Linked DNA regions of Chryseolinea soli. The main gene of each other region encodes a partner of the protein of the gene in region 2 in a complex. Links are inferred from orthologs where the notes say so. Each region holds a gene or a part of one and is shown on either strand. Other genes may lie near its edges.

Region 1 (3,317 bases), 850 kb from region 2 along the record:
ACTGAAATATGTCAGTAAGCAACATAAGCACAGTAAAAGCCAGCGAAATCGATCTTAAGGAAAGAGTAGTAGCCATCGAGCGTGTAGCCAAGGTGGTGAAAGGTGGTCGTCGTTTCAGCTTCGCAGCCATTGTCGTAGTAGGCGATGGAAACGGAGTGGTAGGTTACGGATTGGGCAAAGCCAACGAAGTAACAGACGCCATCACCAAAGGCATCGACGATGCGAAGAAGCACCTGGTGAAAGTGCCGATCATCAAAGGCACTGTGCCGCATGAGTCTGTTGGAAAATTTGGCGGTGGATTCGTATTGCTGAAGCCCGCTTCGCCCGGTACGGGTGTTATCGCCGGTGGTGCTATGCGCGCCGTATTGGAAAGTGCCGGTGTACACAACGTGTTGGCAAAATCCAAAGGCTCGTCAAACCCCCACAACGTGGTGAAAGCTACCTTCAAGGCATTGACCAGCATGCGCGACGCCTTCACCGTAGCAAAGAACAGAGGAGTATCATTGTCGAAAGTATTTAACGGCTAAGAGACATGGCGAAAGTACAGATCACGCAGAAAAGAAGCACCATCAAGAGACCTGAAACGCAGATCCGCACGATCCAAGCATTGGGCCTCGGTAAAATAAACAGAACGGTTGAAGTGGAGCTGACTCCGCAGATTGCCGGTATGATTTCAAAAGTAAATCATTTGATTACTGTAAAAGAACTGTAAGATGAAGCTGCATACATTAAAACCTGCTGAAGGTTCAACAAAAACAAACAAGAGACTTGGCCGCGGTCAGGGCTCGGGTGGAAGCACGGCAGGACGCGGTCACAAAGGTGCGCAGTCCCGTTCGGGTAACGCCAAGAAGTCTGGCTTCGAAGGGGGTCAGATGCCTTTGCAGCGTCGCGTACCGAAGTTCGGTTTTAAGAACAACAACAAAGAATATTTCAAGGCAGTGAACCTTGATGCTTTGGAAGGTCTTGCTGAAAAAGTAAAATCTACAACCCTCAGCCTTCAAGTGCTGATTGAAAATGGTGTAGTAGGCAAGAACGACAAAGTGAAAGTTTTAGGAAGAGGTGAATTGAAAGCGAAGGTTAGCGTCGAGGCACATGCCTTCTCTGCTAGCGCAACACAAGCGATTGAAAAAGTAGGTGGAACAGCCACAACCGTGAAGTAATGAAGCGTTTCATTCAAACCATAAAGAATATCTTCTCAATAGAAGACCTGCGCGTCAGGATTCTCAATACCATGGGATTCCTGGTCATTTTCAGGCTCGGATCTTATATTGTATTGCCCGGCATCGACCCTAACCGGTTGGATGTGAACCGCAACAGCAGTGGTATTCTCGGCTTTATCAACACCTTCTCGGGTGGTGCCTTTAACAACGCGTCGATTTTCGCATTGGGCATCATGCCGTACATCTCGGCTTCGATTATCGTACAGCTCCTTTCATTTGCTGTACCCTATTTCCAGAAGCTGCAGAAAGAAGGCGACTCAGGTCGGAAGCGTTTGAATCAATACACTCGCGTGTTGACGATCTTCATCACGATCTTCCAAGGTTATAGCTACCTGAAAGGTGCTATCGATCCTTCGGTGATCATGAACCCCGGACCGTTCTTCTACGTGACCTCGGTAGCCATCCTCATCGCCGGAACAATGTTCTGTATGTGGTTGGGTGAAAGGATCACCGACAAAGGTATCGGTAACGGTATCTCCATGCTGATCATGATCGGTATCGTGTCTCGTTTGCCCCTGGCATTGATGGCCGAGATCAGCGACAAGTTCCCTGGAAAGGCATTCGCTTTTATCATTGAATTGTTTGTACTGTTCGGAATCGTGGTAGCCGTTATTGCCCTGACGCAAGCGACACGCCGCATCCCGATCCAATATGCCAAGCAAGTGATCGGCAACAAACTCTACGGCGGCAAGCGCGACTTCATTCCGTTGAAGTTGAACTCCGCAGGGGTAATGCCCATCATCTTCGCGCAAGCCTTGATGTTCTTCCCGGCCCTCATCGCGGGCATGTGGAGAGACAGCGAGATCGGCGCCTACATCGGGTCTACGTTTTCGGATCCGTATTCATGGCAGTACAGCTTGCTGTTCGCGTCCATGATCTTGATCTTCACGTTCTTCTATACGGCGATCACGATCAACTCGAACGACATTGCTGACAACTTGAAACGCAACGGTGGCTTTGTGCCCGGAGTAAAACCCGGCAAACAAACCGCTGAGTTTATAGACACTGTTTTATCAAGAATCACATTGCCCGGAGCTTTATTCCTGTGTGCTATTGCCGTGCTTCCCGCATTCGCAGTAAAACTTGGAGTAGGACAGAACTTCGCGCAGTTCTTTGGTGGCACGTCGCTTCTGATCTTGGTTGGGGTGGTATTGGATACCCTCCAGCAAATCGAAAGCTACTTGCTCATGAGACACTACGAAGGGATGATGAAGTCGGGCAGAGTGAAAGGACGTTCTCAATTTGCTGCGGCTTAAAGGCTGAATGATTAACTTAAAAACGGCAGACGAGTTACAGATCATGAAAGAGGGCGCCCAGATTCTGGGGAAGGCCCACGGAGAGATCGCCAGGAAAGTAAAGCCTGGTGTGAAAACGAAGGATCTGGACAAGCTGGCGGAAGAGTATATCAGGGATAATGGTGGAATACCGTCGTTCAAACACTACAACGGATTTCCCTCATCACTCTGCATCTCGGTAAACGACGTAGTGGTCCACGGATTTCCGGGCAACTACGAAGTGAAAGAGACGGACATCATCTCGATAGATTGTGGTGTTTTATATAAAGATTTTCACAGTGATTCGGCATACACTTATCCACTGGAAGGTGTAGGACCGGAGACATTGCTCCTCCTGAATCGCACGTACGAGTCCCTTTACCGGGGCATCGCACAAGCAAAAGCAGGAAACCGGATCGGGGATGTGAGCTATGCGATCCAGAGCTACGTAGAGAGCTTCGGATACGGTGTGGTTCGCGAACTGGTGGGACACGGCGTGGGGCGCAAGCTTCACGAAGATCCGGAAGTGCCCAACTATGGAAAGCGGGGCAAAGGAGTCAAGATCATTGCCGGAATGGTATTCGCCATCGAGCCGATGATAAACCGGGGAACAAAGAATGTCGTGCAGGATAACGACGGTTGGACGGTGCGAACCGCAGACCACATGCCCAGCGCACATTTTGAACATACGGTGGCCGTGACCGAGGACGAAACAGTGATATTGACGACGCACGAGTATATTGAAGAAAACTATCCATATAAGTGGCGAAACAAAAGTCAATAGAACAGGACGGAACAATTTCAGAAGCGTTATCCAATGCGA
Region 2 (4,196 bases):
GATGATGATGGCGGTGGGAAAGCGTTTTTTTACTTCCGTGAAATCTTTCTGGGCATCCAGGCGGCTGATGTATTTACCCACCTTCACCCGGAAGTTGGGTTGAGCATACTGCACGTCGGCTTCCAGATCGGGCAACGAGGAGGCCAGGGTTTTCTTGGCATTGAGCGCCTCCTCCCGTTTCAATCCGGAATAGATCTGGATGGTGAAGCCGTCTACGGCCTTGCTTTGCAGGTTGTAGCGGTCGATGCTGTCGAGCACCACGTCAACCTTTTTGTTGACGGCGTATTTTGGCTCCACATAAGCCGTTGGCTTGCGGCCATCCGGCGTCTGGGTAGTCGTTGTACCCGTGGTGGTGGTCGTCGTAGGGACCTGGTCAGGCTTGGGACGATACACCGATAGATCCTCGGTATATTTTCCGCTACCGGTGGATGCCGTGGAGGTTTTCTTTTGGGTGGCACATCCCACAATGAAAAGCCCCAACCCCAGGATGTAGATCGAATGACGCAATGATGCCATAAGCTTTAGTCGATTATGATACAGCGGTTGTGGAGAATATCGTCCTCAACCTTTTTGTATTTAACGTCGCGCAACACTTTTCCGTCGGGATACTGAACGCTCACTTTGTCGTTTCGACCGGCCAGTTTCTCGGATTTGACGGGCATCACCTTCTCCTGCGGGGGCCGGTTGGGTTGTTGCTGTTGCGGCGATCCTTCGCCGCCGCCACCACCACCGCTCAACAATGAGCGCGATTCTTCTTTCTGTTCGTTCAGCTTCACCTTGGTGCGGGGCGCCCGGGCCTCCTGCACGTCGTTGGATTGCTGCACGGGAATGTCGGCTTTCAACAGGAAGGAAATGGTGTCCTCGTTCACCTTGGCGATGAAGCGCTTGAACAATTCGAAGCCTTCGAATTTATAGATCAGCAAAGGATCCTTTTGTTCGTACACGGCATTTTGAACGGACTGCTTCAAGTCGTCCATCTCGCGCAAGTGCTCTTTCCAAAGCTGGTCGATGATGGCCAACGCGATCATCTTTTCCATGGATTTGATCAGCTCGGCGTTTTCCGTTTGCAAGGTCTTTGCCAGGTTGGCCACGACGCCGATCTGTTTCTGACCATCGGAGAAGGGCACCATGATGTTGTCGACCGTTGCGCCGCGGGACTTGAAGAGGTCGCGGAAAATCGGCAACGCTTTTTCGGCTACCATCTTGTTCTTGCGGTGGTAGTTGTCCAGGGCTTTGTGGTAGAGGTCGTCGGTCAGCTTTTGCTGATCCATTTTGTCGAACGTCTCTCTTGATATTTCATAATCCAGGCCCAGTGTGCTGAGGGCATTCAGGCGAAGGCTTTCGTAGTCGCTGGCGTTCTTGGCGTTGATCACCATGTCTTCGCAGGTGTCGAAGAGCATCGTGAGGATGTCCAGCTCCAGGCGTTCGCCAAACAAGGCATTGCGACGGCGTTTATAGATGACTTCGCGCTGCGAGTTCATCACGTTGTCGTATTCCAGCAAGCGCTTGCGGATACCGAAGTTGTTTTCCTCCACTTTTTTCTGTGCCCGCTCGATGGAGCTCGTCACCATGGAGTGCTGGATCACTTCCCCTTCTTTCAAGCCCAGGCGGTCCATGTACTTGGCGATGCGCTCGGGCATGAACATGCGCATGAGGTTGTCTTCCAGCGAAACATAGAACTGCGAAGTTCCGGGGTCACCCTGACGTCCGGAACGGCCGCGCAACTGGCGGTCTACACGGCGCGATTCGTGGCGCTCCGTACCGATGATGGCCAAACCTCCGGCGGCGCGCGATTCGGGGGTCAGCTTAATGTCCGTTCCCCGGCCGGCCATGTTGGTGGCGATGGTCACGGTGCCGGGTTTGCCGGCTTCGGCCACGATCTCGGCTTCGCGTTGGTGCTGTTTGGCGTTCAATACCTGGTGTTTGATCTTTCTCAGTTGCAACAGGCGGCTCACCAATTCTGAAATTTCCACGGAAGTGGTACCCACCAGTACAGGTCGGCCTTCCTGCGTGAGCTTCACGATCTCGTCGATCACGGCATTGAATTTTTCGCGCGTGGTCTTATAGACCAGGTCGTCGAAATCTTTGCGTACGGCCTGCCGGTTAGTGGGGATGGTCACCACGTCCAGTTTGTAAATATCCCAGAGCTCGCCTGCTTCCGTTTCGGCTGTTCCGGTCATACCGGCCAGCTTGTGGTACATGCGGAAATAGTTTTGCAGGGTGATGGTGGCGTAGGTTTGCGTGGCATCCTCCACCTTCACGTTTTCTTTTGCTTCGATGGCCTGGTGTAAGCCGTCAGAATAGCGACGGCCTTCCATGACGCGGCCCGTCTGTTCGTCGACGATCTTCACTTTGCCGTCTACGATGATGTATTCCGTGTCTTTTTCAAAAAGTGTATAGGCTTTCAGCAGCTGGTTCACGCTGTGGATGCGCTGTGATTTTACCTGGTAGTCGCGGATCACCTCTTCCTTTTTCTGGAAACGGGCGGCCTCGTCGAGCGACGCGTCTTTCTCGATGTGGCTCAATTCGGTTCCGATCTCCGGAAGGATAAAGAACTTTGGATCTTCGCCTTCGCCCGTGATCAGGTCGATGCCTTTTTCGGTGAGGTCTACGCTGTTGTCTTTCTCATCGATAATAAAATACAAAGGCTTGTCGGCCTCGGGCATGTTGCGCTTATTATCTTGCAGGTAGTAATTCTCTGTTTTTTGCAGGAGGGTCTTCGTGCCCGTTTCGCTCAGGTATTTGATGAGGGGTTTGTGCTTGGGCATGGCGCGGAAGGCGCGGAAGAGCGGAAGACCGCCTTCTTTTTCGTTGCCTTCGGTAATGAGCTTGCGCGCGGAGTTCAAATATTCGTTCACCAGTTTCTTCTGCGCTTCCACCAGCTTGTAGATGCGGGGCTTCAGGTCGGCGAACTCGTGCTCGTCGCCGCGTGGAATGGGACCGGAGATGATCAATGGCGTACGCGCTTCGTCGATCAAGACGGAGTCCACTTCATCCACCATGGCAAAATGGTGTGAGCGTTGCACAAGGTCTTGCGGCTCGCGGGCCATGTTGTCGCGCAGGTAGTCGAAACCAAATTCATTGTTGGTTCCGTAGATGATGTCGGCCTGGTAGGCCTTGCGGCGGGCTTCCGAGTTGGGCTCGTGTTTGTCGATACAGTCGATGGTGATGCCATGGAATTGGAAGATCGGCGCCATCCACTCGCTGTCGCGAACGGCCAGGTAATTGTTCACCGTCACCAGGTGAACGCCGCGACGGGAAAGGGCATTGAGAAATGCCGGGAATGTGGCGACGAGTGTTTTACCTTCACCGGTAGCCATCTCGGCGATCTTGCCTTCGTGCAACACGATGCCCCCGATGATCTGCACCTCGTAGTGCACCATGTCCCAGGTGATGAGGTTACCGGCGGCCATCCATTGGTTGGCCCAAATCGCCTTGTCGCCTTCGATCTTGATATTGGCCTGCGTGGCAGCAAATTGACGGTCGTAGTCGAGGGCAGTAACTTCCAACGAAGTGTTTTCCTTGAAGCGGCGAGCCGTTTCGCGAACAATAGCGAAGGCACGGGGCAACACTTTGAGAAGCACTTTTTCCAGTTCTTTGTTGCGTTCGCCTTCCAGTTTATCGATCTCGGCAAAGACACCTTCCTTGTCGTTGATGTCCATGTCGGGGGTGTCGGCAATCTTTTTATGCAGGTCAGCCAGTTTGTCGTCGATCGACTTCAAATCGGCATTGATCTCGGCTTGTATGAGTTGGGTTTCGTTCCGGAGTTCGTCGTTGCTGAGGGTTGTCAGCCTTTCTCCCGCCTTTTTGGTTTCCTCCACCAGAGGCATGATGCGCTTGATGTCTTTCTCTGATTTCGTCCCAAAGATCTTGGCAATGAATTTTAGCATACTTCAGTCATTAGTCGGTTTAAGGTTAGCCTTGAACGGGTTCATCGGGGAGGTAAAACGATAAGAAATCCGCAAAAAGGTTAACTGCCCAAATGGGGCTTAAAGTTAATTTGTTTTTTGAGATTCAGGATGAACAATTACAGTTCCAAACTGCCTTCGAAGACCATTTTGGCAGGCCCGATCAGGAAAATTTCTTCAAATGTGCCGGAGTGGCTGGATTTGAATTCCACCAGGAGGTTGCCCCCCCGGGTTTGGATGCTCACGGGCGACGGGTAGCCCTTGAAAGAAGCTGCCAGGGCGGCAGCT

What was found.
Region 1: the proteins of secA (region 2) and secY are in contact, whole or in part, in a crystal structure (PDB 3DIN), measured with the Thermotoga maritima proteins. The link is inferred for Chryseolinea soli from one-to-one orthologs. Residues at the interface, in WP_004082002.1 of Thermotoga maritima: Glu261, Ala262, Arg263, Lys300, Ala301, Arg302, Thr303, Ile304, Ile305, Leu323, Tyr324, Asp325, Pro326, Val329, Ser330, Tyr333, Ile336, Lys340, Phe345, Val349, Glu363, Phe364, Tyr374, Ser375, Gly376, Gly377, Glu393, Ile395, Thr482, Ser483; in WP_004081795.1 of Thermotoga maritima: Glu108, Gly109, Glu110, Glu111, Ala236, Glu237, Arg238, Arg239, Ile240, Thr241, Ile242, Gln243, Tyr244, Ala245, Arg246, Arg247, Val248, Thr249, Gly250, Arg251, Arg252, Val253, Tyr254, Gly256, Ala257, Ser258, Thr259, Tyr260, Leu261, Pro262.

The regions. Positions count from the first base shown.
Region 1 is NZ_CP032382.1:1,444,638-1,447,954, reverse strand. What follows is about bases 322-3,317. They hold secY (preprotein translocase subunit SecY), read left to right. Parts: upstream 322-1,159; coding sequence 1,160-2,476; downstream 2,477-3,317. Other genes in these bases: infA (translation initiation factor IF-1), read left to right, coding at 3,257-3,317; map (type I methionyl aminopeptidase), read left to right, coding at 2,484-3,278; rplO (50S ribosomal protein L15), read left to right, coding at 714-1,160; rpmD (50S ribosomal protein L30), read left to right, coding at 533-712; rpsE (30S ribosomal protein S5), read left to right, coding at 322-527. Also shown: more of rpsE, read left to right, coding at 9-321. UniProt on the Escherichia coli protein: The central subunit of the protein translocation channel SecYEG. Consists of two halves formed by TMs 1-5 and 6-10.
Region 2 is NZ_CP032382.1:2,293,282-2,297,477, forward strand. Bases 322-4,196 are described here. They hold secA (preprotein translocase subunit SecA), read right to left. Parts: upstream 3,891-4,196; coding sequence 522-3,890; downstream 322-521. Other genes in these bases: D4L85_RS09960 (SPOR domain-containing protein), read right to left, coding at 322-516; dapF (diaminopimelate epimerase), read right to left, coding at 4,028-4,196. In the rest of the region: more of D4L85_RS09960, read right to left, coding at 1-321. UniProt on the Escherichia coli protein: Required for protein export, interacts with the SecYEG preprotein conducting channel.